Regions from separate parts of the Caballeronia zhejiangensis genome, predicted to be linked through region 1. Evidence: riboswitches for the same ligand, from Rfam matches in the RefSeq annotation. Region 1 holds a riboswitch; the other holds the start of a gene.

The links. A riboswitch is a leader RNA that binds a small molecule or an ion and turns the genes downstream of it on or off. The one in region 1 is predicted to bind glycine.
Region 2: another riboswitch for glycine. It lies ahead of LDZ23_RS32695 (D-amino acid dehydrogenase); the one in region 1 lies ahead of gcvT (glycine cleavage system aminomethyltransferase GcvT).

The regions. Positions count from the first base shown of each region.
Region 1 covers NZ_CP084283.1:2,839,116-2,844,945, forward strand. The annotation lists gene gcvP (aminomethyl-transferring glycine dehydrogenase) at 1-1,946, opposite strand, end outside; gene gcvH (glycine cleavage system protein GcvH) at 2,008-2,388, opposite strand; gene gcvT (glycine cleavage system aminomethyltransferase GcvT) at 2,451-3,575, opposite strand; glycine riboswitch at 3,692-3,823, opposite strand; glycine riboswitch at 3,833-3,938, opposite strand; gene LDZ23_RS13675 (hypothetical protein) at 4,136-4,462, shown strand; gene LDZ23_RS13680 (oxidoreductase) at 4,466-5,509, opposite strand; gene LDZ23_RS13685 (UvrD-helicase domain-containing protein) at 5,663-5,830, shown strand, end outside.
Region 2 covers NZ_CP084287.1:637,150-642,979, forward strand. The annotation lists gene LDZ23_RS32680 (acyl CoA:acetate/3-ketoacid CoA transferase) at 1-13, shown strand, start outside; gene LDZ23_RS32685 (enoyl-CoA hydratase/isomerase family protein) at 64-834, shown strand; gene LDZ23_RS32690 (MFS transporter) at 906-2,204, shown strand; glycine riboswitch at 2,877-2,966, shown strand; glycine riboswitch at 2,969-3,066, shown strand; gene LDZ23_RS32695 (D-amino acid dehydrogenase) at 3,124-4,407, shown strand; gene LDZ23_RS32700 (gamma-glutamyltransferase family protein) at 4,450-5,830, opposite strand, start outside.

The DNA.
Region 1 (5,830 bases):
AGATCGTCGATATCGACGTTGCCGTTCGCATCGCACGCGACGACGACGACCTGCATGCCCGCCATCTGCGCCGACGCCGGATTCGTGCCGTGCGCGGACGCCGGAATCAGACACACGTTGCGATGCCCTTCGCCGCGCGACTCGTGATACGCGTGAATGATGAGCAAGCCCGCGTACTCGCCTTGCGAACCGGCGTTCGGCTGCAACGACACCGCCGCGTAACCCGTGCACGCGACGAGCATCTGTTCGAGCTGATCGATCATCGTGCGATAGCCGACCGTCTGCTCGGCGGGCGCGAACGGATGAATCGCCGCGAACTCGGGCCACGTGACCGGCAGCATTTCCGAGGTCGCGTTGAGCTTCATCGTGCAGGAACCGAGCGGGATCATCGTGCGGTCGAGCGCGAGGTCTTTATCCGCGAGACTGCGCAGATAGCGCAGCATTTCGTGCTCGGAGTGGTGGCGATTGAAAACCGGATGCGTCAGATACTCGCTCGTGCGATGCAGTGCCTGCGGCAGCGAATCCGTCACCGATTGATCGAGCGCGTCGATATCGAACGTTTCGGTCTTGCCCGCGACCTCCGCAAAGAGCGCGAAGAGCTTCTGCAAGTCGTCGCGCGTGGTGGTTTCATCGAGCGAAACGCCGACCTGGCTCGCGCTCACATGACGCAGATTGATGTGCGCGGCGTACGCGGCCTGATGCAGCGCGGTCGTGCTCGCGCCGCTTTCGATCGTGACGGTATCGAAGAACGTGTCGTTCGCGATCGTGTAGCCGAGCTTCTTTACGCCCGCCGCAAAGATCGACGCCACGCGATTCACGCGCAGCGCGATCGTCTTGAGACCGCGCGGGCCGTGATAGACCGCGTACATGCTCGCCATGATCGCGAGCAGCGCCTGCGCCGTGCAGACATTCGACGTCGCCTTCTCGCGACGGATGTGCTGCTCGCGCGTCTGGAGCGCGAGACGCAGCGCCGGATTGCCCTGCGCATCGACGGTCACGCCAACGAGACGGCCCGGCATCTGGCGCTTGAATTCATCGCGCACGGCCATGTATGCCGCGTGCGGCCCGCCGAAGCCGACCGGCACGCCGAAACGCTGCGTATTGCCGATCGCGACATCCGCGCCCCATTCGCCCGGCGGCGTGATGAGCGTCAGCGCGAGCAGATCCGCCGCGGCGACGACATGGCCGCCCGCCGCGTGGATCGCTTCGGCGAGCGCGCGATAGTCGCGCACATCGCCGTTCGCGCCCGGATATTGCAGCAGCACGCCGAATGCATTCGCGCTGGCGGCATCGGCGGCGGGACCGACCTTCACGTCGATGCCCGCCGGCTTCGCGCGCGTCTTCACGACTTCGATCGTCTGCGGCAGCACGTCGTCGGCAACGTAGAACACGTTCGACTTCGGCTTGCCGATGCGTTGCAGCAGCGTCATCGCTTCGGCGGCGGCGGTGGATTCGTCGAGCAGCGAGGCGTTGGCCATCGCGAGGCCAGTCAGGTCCATGACCATCTGCTGGAAATTGAGCAGCGCTTCGAGGCGCCCTTGCGAAATTTCCGGCTGATAGGGCGTGTATGCCGTGTACCACGCCGGATTTTCGAGCACGTTGCGCAGGATCACCGCCGGCGTGTGCGTGCCGTAGTAACCCTGGCCGATGTAAGTCCGGAACACCAGATTCTCGTCCGCCAGCTTGCGCAGATACGCGAGCGCTTCCGCCTCGCTTTTCGGCTGCGTGAACGCGCCGAGCGGCAGCGTGTCCTTGCGGCGGATCGATTCAGGAATCACCGCGTCGATGAACGCCGCGCGCGACGCGAAACCGAGCGCGTCGAGCATCGCGCGCTGGTCGGCATCATCGGGGCCGATGTGCCGCTCGGCGAATGCGTCGTGGCATTCGAGCGCGGCGAGTGACAGGGATGTGCGGTTCATCAGGCGATCCGGGTGTTCGAGCTTCATGTGAATTCCTGCGACGCGGCTCGCTCTTGTCTGCGCGAGCCGCCATCGTCATTGAGATGGGTTATTCGCCGATCGACTTGCCGTAGCCTTCGGCGTCGAGCAGCTTGTCGAGCGTGGCGTCGCCGGCCGGCTTGATCTTGAAGAGCCAGCTTTCGTACGGCGCGCCGTTGACCTGATCGGGCGCCGAAGTCAGCGCGTCGTTCGATGCGACGATCTCGCCCGACACCGGCGCGTAAATATCGGAAGCGGCCTTCACCGATTCGATCACCGCGATCGCGTCGCCCGCCGCAACGGTCTTGCCCGCCGCGGGCAGTTCGACGAACACGATGTCACCGAGCGCTTCCTGCGCGTGATCGGTGATGCCGACGGTCAGCGTGCCATCGGATTCGGTGCGGACCCATTCGTGCGATTCGGTGTATTTCAGATCGGCCGGGATGCTCATTGGATGCTCCTTGCGTGGTTCTTTCGTGAGGTTCTTGATCGGAGGAAACGGGCGCGACGGCTTCAGGAAAGCTCAACCAGAACCTTGCCGTTGCGCACGAACGGAAGTTTTACCACGCGCGCCGGCAGTTGCTTGTCGCGGATGACGACCTGCACCGTGTCGCCGACGGCAACACCCGTGGGCACGCGCGCGAACGCGATCGACTCCTGCATCGACGGCGAAAACGTGCCGCTCGTGATTTCGCCGTCGCCGCGTTCCGTGACGACTTTCTGATGCGCGCGCAGCACGCCGCCCGCCTTGCCGTTTTCCTTGATGAGCACGAGCCCGACGAAGTTCGCCTTCGAGCCGTGCGCTTCGAGCGCGCTGCGGCCGACGAAATCGCGCGGCGTCTTCAGATCGACGGTCCACGCGAGGCCGGCGTCGAGGGGCGAGACGTTCTCGTCCATGTCCTGGCCGTAGAGGTTCATGCCGGCTTCGAGGCGCAGCGTGTCGCGCGCGCCGAGGCCGGCGGGCTTCACGCCTGCGTCGCGCAAAGCGTTCCAGAGCGCTTCCACATGCGTCGCTGGCACGACGATCTCGAAACCGTCCTCGCCGGTGTAGCCGGTGCGCGCGAGCATCAGTTCGCCGAATTGCGTCGACGGGAAAACGACCGCGTTGAACGGCTTGATGTCCTGCGTCTGCGCGCGCGTGTCCGGCAGCACTTGCCAGGCTTTTTCGCGCGCGTTCGGACCTTGCACGGCGATGATCGCGAGGTCGCGACGCGGCGTGATGGAAAGGTTGAATTCGCCTTCGGCATTCAATTGACCGAACCAGGCGATGTCCTTCTCCGCCGTGCCCGCATTCACGACGACGCGAAAACTCGTTTCGGAGAAGTAGTAGACGATCAGATCGTCGATGACGCCGCCGTCGCCGTCGAGCAGGCAGGAATAGAGCGCTTTTCCGGGCGTCGTCAGCTTGTCGACGTTATTGGCGATCGCGTACTTGAAGAATTCGCGGACGGCCTCGCCTTCGAAATCGACGACGCGCATGTGCGAGACGTCGAACATGCCGGCGTCGGTACGCACCGCGCGGTGCTCGTCGATCTGCGAACCGTAGTTGACGGGCATGTCCCAGCCGCCGAAATCGACCATGCGCGCGTTGAGCGCGAGGTGAGCGGCGTGCAGCGGCGTGTGTTGAAGAGAAGTCATCGGGGCCTCGGTTCGCGAAACAAAAAAGGCCACGCAGCGCACTATTCGCCTGCCGGATGCGCCTTTCGTGCTGCGGGAAGCAGCGCGCAAGGCCCATGCCGCGAGCGGTTGCGATGCGTGACCCCTCTGTCCTCGGTACCTGAGAGATTGCGCGAACCGTGCACGGCTGTGCCGCGGTCCATCGCGCGCCCCTTCGGTGGGCAACTGGCTCAATGACGAAGCCGCTGCCGCTCTCCAGAGTGCGAGGAAACTCGTTCCTCGACGCGGTCGGTCCTTTTGCCTGAGAGTTTGCGGGTATGCCCCTTCGGCGGCGCGGTCTTTCTCGTTGCGATGAAAGGCCACGCGCTCTCCCGACGCGTGCGGCAGAATTTACGCGACCGAATTGGGGTTGTCAAACGGATTCGGACTTGCGCGATTGCGCTTTTCCGCAGATTCGAAACCGATGCAAACGCGCGAGCGTGTATCGACAAATCCGTCGTAGTTTGTTTCAGAAGCAGCGCTTTTTCGCAATGAAATTATGCGTACACTGTTCGGATCGCGTTGATTCCTCTTCGACGATCATGGCCACGATCACCATCAACGGCGTTACTTATACAGGCAACCATGTGTCGGTTCGCGGCGGCCGCGTGCTCGTCGACGGCAAGAACGTGAGCGCCGGCGAAGCGACGCGCATCACGCTCGAAGTGCACGGCGACCTTCAGGCGTTTCAGGCGGACAACTGCGATACGGTCGCGGTTCACGGCGCGGTCGGCGTCGTGTCGACCGTGTCGGGCAACGTGACTTGCGGCGATGTCGGCGGCGCGGTGTCGACGGTGTCGGGCAACGTGAACTGCGGCGACATCGCCGGCGAAGTGCGGACGACGTGCGGCAGCGTCAGCCGCCGCTAGGCGTCAGCCGCGCGCGAAGGGCACGCGCCGCCCTTCTTGCTCGCTCTGCATCGCGAGTTCGATGATCGTCATCGTGTCGACTGCGTCCTGCGGCGAAACCGGAAACGGCTTGCCATCCAGAATCGCCGCCGCCAGCGCACGATAAAACTCGACGTACGCGCCATCTCTCGTGGCGAATTCGTGACGCAGATCGAGATCGCCATCGACCTCGCGCAACGTGCCCGGCGGATTCTTCGCGAACTCCGGATTGCCCGGGCGCATCCCCGAACGCAACTGATCTTCCTGCGTATCGAGCCCGTTCTTCACATAACTGCCGCGCGTGCCGTGGATCGCGAAACGCGGCGGCTCCAGCGCCGCGAGCGCGCTCGCGTGCAGGATTACTTCCTTGTCGGCGTAACCGAGCACGAGATGCACGTAGTCCGGCGCGTGCGCGTGGTCGCGATGCGCCTTCACGAACGCCGTCACCGTTTGCGGCGCGCCGAAGAGCGTCAGCGCCTGATCGATCAGATGCGGCCCCAGATCGAACAGCAGGCCGCCGCCGCGCTCCGCTTCCTCGCGCCAGCGCTGCGGCACTTTCGGGCGGAAACGGTCGAAATGCGATTCGTAATGCGTGATGCGCCCGAGCCGTCCGCTTTCGATGAGCGCGCGCACCGTCATGAAATCGCCGTCCCAGCGACGGTTGTGAAACGGCGCGAACACGAGCCCTTTCTGCTGCGCGAGATCGGCGAGCGTGCGGGCGTCGCGCGACGAAAGCGTCACCGGTTTGTCGACGACCACGTGTTTGCCCGCCGACAGCGCCCGATGCGCGAGATCGAAGTGCGTGTCGTTCGGCGTCGCGACGACGACGCACTGGAGTTCGTCGATGGCGAGCAGCGCGTCGAAATCCGCGACGATCCGCGCGTTCGGATAATCGGCCTGCGCGCGCTCGGCCTGCGACGTGGCGATGGCCGTGACTTCGGCGCGGCCGCAGTGCTCGATGACGGGCGCGTGAAACGTCGCGCCGGCGAGGCCGTAGCCCATTACGCCGACTTTGAGTGCTGTGTCCATGCGGGCATCGTCCTGTCGTTGAATTGACCGGATATTGTGGCACGAACAGGGGCCGGAACCGCGCCGCCTCTATCGTCGCCTCTATCGTGTTAACATCGCGCTCTCCTTCGCGCAAGTCACAGCCAGGCGCGCCCAAACTCCAAAGCCAAAACGATGTCCGCTGGTCTGAACGCCGCGCAAAGCGAAGCCGTGCGCTATCTCGATGGTCCCTGTCTCGTGCTCGCCGGCGCGGGCAGCGGCAAGACGCGCGTCATCACGCAGAAGATCGCGCATCTGATCGAAGGGCGCGGCTTCGAGCCGAAGCACATCGCCGCGCTCACC
Region 2 (5,830 bases), on a different replicon from region 1:
TCCGGCTCACTAACGCCGCTCAACTACCGCTCACATTCGATTCTCGGGAAGAAGAGGTTCTTCATGTCTGACACTGACATTCTCTACGAAGCCAAAGGTAGCATCGCCACCATCACGCTGAACCGCGCTTCGCGACATAACGCGCTGACGTTACAAATGCTGGATGACATCGACCGTGCCGTGGCGGACGTCGAGCGCAACGATGAAATCCGCGTGCTGAAGATCGAAACCACCAGTCCGCGCTTCTTCTGCAGCGGCGCAGATATCAACGAGTGGGGCGACATCGATTCGCAAAAGATGGGCACCCGTTTCATTCGGGAAGGCAACCGTGTGTTCCGTCGAATCGCGGAACTCGACAAACCGACGATCGCTGTCCTTTCTGCCAGCGCGCTCGGTGGCGGATTCGAACTCGCGCTGACGTGCGACCTGCGCTACGCAAGCACCCAGGCCAAGGTTGGCTTTCCCGAAGCGTCGGTGGGCGCCATCCCCGGATGGATGGGCTGCTCGCGGCTTTCCGAACTCGTCGGCGCAACCCGCACGCGCGAGTTGATCCTGCTCGGTGAACCGATCTCCGCCGAAACCGCTGTCGCGTGGGGCGTGGTCAACGAAGCTGTCGAAGCGGATCAGCTACGCAGCCGCGTCAATGTCGTCTGCGAGACGCTCATCAAACGATCAAGGACGTCTCTGTCCGTGGGCAAACGGCTTATCCGCATGATGGAGACGGGCCAGCACGATTACGCTCACGAACTCGCCGCATCGGTATGCAAGGCGTCGCCCGATGCAATTGAAGGCGTCGCGGCATTCCGCGAAAAGCGCCATGCATCTTTCCGTTAAATCTCAAATCCATCACGCAGTGATGTAAGCCGCATCAGCGGATCAAGCACCTCAGGAGACAGGAGTCGCTCATGGACCGTACATCTATTCGGTGGCGCATCTGCGCGCTGCTTTTCTTCGCAACCACGATTAATTACCTGGACCGTCAGGTGCTGGGCCTGCTCAAGCCCGAGCTTGCCGTCACGTTCAACTGGACCGAAACGCAATACAGCTACATCGTCATGGTGTTCACGGCTTGCTATGCAATCGGCATGGTGCTTTCTGGCAAGATGGTCGATAAGTTCGGCGTCAAGATCGGTTACGGCGTGTGCGTATTGGTTTGGAGTATCGCTGCCTGCGGGCATGCGCTCGTGCGCAGCACGCTGGGCTTTGGCGTCATGCGCGCCCTGCTTGGCATCTCGGAATCTGGCAGCTTCCCCTGCGCAGTGAAGAGCGTGTCGGAGTGGTTCCCGCGCAAAGAGCAGGCACTTGCGGTGGGAATCCTGACTTCCGGCACTAGTATCGGAGCGGTGGCGGCACCGGCCACCGTGCCGTGGCTGGCTGCAACGTACGGCTGGGAGGCCGCGTTCTTCATCACCGGCATGACGGGATTCATCTGGCTGGCCTTCTGGTACTTCATGTATCAGGTGCCGGCAAAGCACGCCAAGATCAATGAAGCCGAACTAACCTACATCAGCGAGGATTCGGCTTCTGCTCCCGCGACCCAAAAGGTAAGCTGGTTCACGTTGCTCAAGCTGCGTCCGACATGGGCCTTCTTCGCCGGTAAGCTGCTGACCGACCCGATTTGGTGGTTCATGCTCTTCTGGCTGCCGTCGTATTTCAACTCGCGCTTTCACCTCGATCTGAAGAACCTCGGCCTTCCGCTGGTGATGGTATATGTCGCAACTTCAATAGGTAGCATTGGCGGTGGTTTCATCTCGTCCAAGCTGATTCAGCGCGGCTGGTCTGTGACGAAGGCGCGACAAACTACCATGCTTGTCTTTGCGTTCCTTGTTATGCCGATCGCATTCTCGCCGTTCATCGACAACATGTGGGCGATGGTTGGCCTGTTGAGTTTGGCGGCAGCCTCGCACCAGGCATGGTCGGCAAACCTTTTCACCACCGCATCTGACATGTTCCCGAAGGCAGCAGTCGGTTCCGTTGTTGGGATTGGTGGCTTGGCCGGTGCGTTGGGCGCGACGCTTTTCCCGCTGCTTGTTGGCGCAGTGCTGGACCATTTCAAGATGCTCGGCCACATCAATGCAGGCTACAACGTGCTGTTCGTCGTCTGTGGTTCGGCCTATCTTTTGGCGTGGATCGTAATGCGTGTCATCCGCTCGTCGGGCAAGCCCGTCGACATTGCGCAACTCACGCCGACCGCCCATAGTTGAAGTCAGCCGCTTTGACGCGCCTTTCAGTTGCTCGCCGAGCTTCGGGAGGCGGCGATGGCAAGTCTCTCATTCGTAGCGGGAGGAAGATCCGGCCGGCTCCCACTTAGGTTAAACGACGAAAGGCTGCACGGGACATGTTTCATGCAGCCATGGCACGCAATGCAGCGGCCATGCGCGCCGGCGTTCCGATGAGGCTGCCTGGCTACCTTTGTCGATCCTCACCGCTGACGCGGCAAGATGTGAGGCCGCTTGGCTTTTCGCCTTTGGGAAAACCGTAGCGATCCGTCGCGCGACGGCTCCCTGGATGGTTGGCAACGGCATTGTCGCCAGCGATAGCTCGAGCGTTGGAAGCAGCCATCGAAATCGCAACGGTGGAGCGGCAGAGGAGGGGCGCAGGTCAACGATCACCGTGCCGTTCATTGGTTGCTCATGGCGCCGGGCCGCGATGACGGGCGCAGGTGCGATTGTGAAAAACTCCGGCAACCACAGCCCGCCACACGCGCCGTCCACAGAGATATAAACAGTGGCTGCGCGTCATGCAGGCACTGAAGCCCCGACCAACCTCTCAAATTCGGGCGAGTCGTGTCTTTCCGAGAGTAAATTCCGGGGGAAGGACCAAGGAAAGAAAGGCTTGCCACGCGCATTTCGGATGGGTATCGTCGAGGTGTTCGACAACGCGCCACGGAAGAGCTCGTCCCCGCGACGACGCCGACGGAGCAACCGCCCCGGAAACTCTCAGGCAAAAAGGACCGTGTGCGCCGGAACATCTGGAGAGCGGCGCCATGCGCGCCCACCGAAGGGGAGCCCCGGCCGGCAGCAATGCACGGCGCGCGGGCGAAACTCTCAGGTACATGGACAGATGGGGCATCGGTGCCGGCTATGGACGGCCGGCGATGCTCAACGAAAACTGGACCATGTCATGTCACGAATCGCCATCATCGGCGCCGGGATCACCGGCGTCACGAGCGCGTACGCCCTCGCGCAGCGCGGCCTTCGCGTCACCGTGCTCGAACGTCATCGCTATGCCGCGATGGAAACCTCCTTCGCCAACGGCGGGCAACTCTCCGCCAGCAACGCGGAAGTCTGGAACAGCCGCGCGACCGTGCTGAAAGGTCTCAAGTGGATGTTCACGCGCGACGCGCCCTTGCTGATGAATCCGCGCCCCGGCTGGCACAAGTACAGCTGGATGGGCGAATTCCTGCGGCAGATTCCGAACTATCGGGCCAACACGGCCGAGACCGTGCGCCTCGCGCTCGCGGCGCGCGAGCATCTGTTCCGCATCGCGGAGACGGAGCGCATCGACTTCGATCTGGAGCGGCGCGGCATCCTGCATTTCTACGCTACCCGCACGGAGTTCGAGGCCGCGTCGAAGGTGAACGAGATTCTCAACGGCGCGGGCCTTGCGCGCCATGCGGTAACAGCTAAGGAAATCGCGTCGATCGAGCCGACGCTGAAGGGCAATTTTCATGCGGGCTTCTTCACGCCCTCCGATTCGACCGGCGACATCCACAAGTTCACGCGCGGTCTCGCCGATGCATGCGTGCGTTACGGCGTCGAGTTCCGCTATGAGACGTCGGTGAAATCGTTCGATGATGAGGCGGGCCGCATTGCGCTGAGGGTCGAGCAGGCGGGCGAAGAAAGCGTGCTTCAGTTCGACGGCATCGTGATCTGCGCGGGCGTGGGCAGCCGGGCGTTCGCCTCGATGGCCGGCGATCACGTCAACGTTTATCCAGTCAAAGGCTATTCGATCACCGTCTGTCTCGACGATGCGCGCAGCCGCGAGAACGCGCCGTGGGTCAGCCTGCTCGACGACCGCGCGAAGATCGTCACGAGCCGTCTCGGCGCGGATCGATTCCGCGTGGCGGGCACGGCGGAGCTGAACGGCTTCAACCGCGACATCCGCGCGGACCGCATCGCGCCGTTGGTCGAATGGACGCGGCGTTACTTTCCTGAAGTGTCGACCGCGCGCGTGATTCCGTGGAGTGGCCTGCGCCCGATGTTGCCGAGCATGCTGCCGAAGGTCGGGCAGGGCAGGCGTCCCGGCGTGTTCTACAACACCGGGCACGGGCATCTCGGATGGACGCTTTCGGCGGCGACGGCGGAACTCGTCGCGGAAGCCGTGCTGCGGAAGTGGCCGGGAAAACCGGTTCAGGTCGCTGCTGCGCCGTCGGCAAGCATGGCGCGCAGCGAAGCGCTGCTCTGAGCGGCGCGTTCCCCGCTTGAAACATCAAGCGGGGAACGCGCGTTACCAGCCGATCGCCGCACCGTCGCTGCGCGGATCGTGTCCGCCTTCGAAACATCCGTTCGGATAACGGATGATCGCGCCCGCATGGCCCATCGTTTCGTCGTAGGGCAGCAGCACATCGACTTCGTGGCCGAGGCTTCGGAGCGCAGCGGCGGTCTCTTCGCCGAAGCGCGCTTCGAGCTTGAGCGAGTCGCTCGCCTGTCCCCATGTCCGGCCGAGCAGCCAGCGCGGCGCATCGATGGCCGTCTGCGGATTCCATCCGTACCGCGCGATTCGGGTGAACACCGCGCTCTGCGATTGCGGCTGACCGTCGCCGCCCATGTTGCCGTAGACCATCACGCGACCGTCGGCGAAACGCGCGAGCGCGGGATTCAGCGTGTGGAACGGCCGGCGTCCCGGCATCAGCGGATTGCGCGAGGCTGCGTCGAGCGAAAAGCTGCAGCCGCGGTTCTGCCAGTTCACGCCCGACGAAGGCAGCACGATCCCGCTGCCGAACTCGTGATAGATGCTCTGGATGAAGCTCACGGCAACGCCATCGCCGTCGATGACGCCGAGCCATACCGTGTCGGCGGGGCCGAGGCCGTTGCCCCACGGCGCGGCGCGATCCATCGAGATTTGCGCGGCGAGCTCGTCGAGACGTTCGGGCGCAAGCAGCGCCTGCGGATCGACGTCCATGTGATCGGGATCGGTGACGTGCGCATCGCGGATCGCGAACGCGAGCTTCGTCGCCTCGACGCACGCGTGAACATACGCCGGGCCAAGCGGGTCCATGTCGTCGCGCAGCACACGGTCCAGCAATCCGACGATGATGAGCGACACAATGCCTTGCGTCGGCGGCGGCATGTTGTAGACGGTGCCGAGCGAATGGGCGAGGGCGAGCGGCGTCACGATCCGCGCGTGGTGACGTTCGAGATCGCCGGCCGCGAGCGGGCTTCCCAGCGCGCTCAATTCCGCCACCATGCTGCGCGCGAGATCGCCGCGATAGAAATCGTCGAGCCCGTTGCGCACGAGTTGCGTAAGCGTCGCGGCCATGCGCGGCTGCGTGAAGCGATCGCCAGCCTGCAAGGGCGCGGGCATGAAGGTGTCCGCGAAGCTGGGCAAGCTTTCGAGTTCATCGCGCTTGGCGGCGATGCAGCGCGCCTGACTTTCCGTGACGGGCACGCCGTGCGTCGCATAGTCGATTGCATCGTCCAGCAGCCGCGACAACGGCAGCCGTCCGCCCAGCGTCGTGCGCGACCACTCGAACGCCGCATGCCAGCCCGATACCGTACCCGCAACCGTATTCGCGGCAAGCGGCCCGCGATGCGGAATGCGCTCCAGCCCGAGCCCGCGATACCGCTCGATCGTCGCCGCCGCCGCCGCCGCGCCGCACGCTTCGATG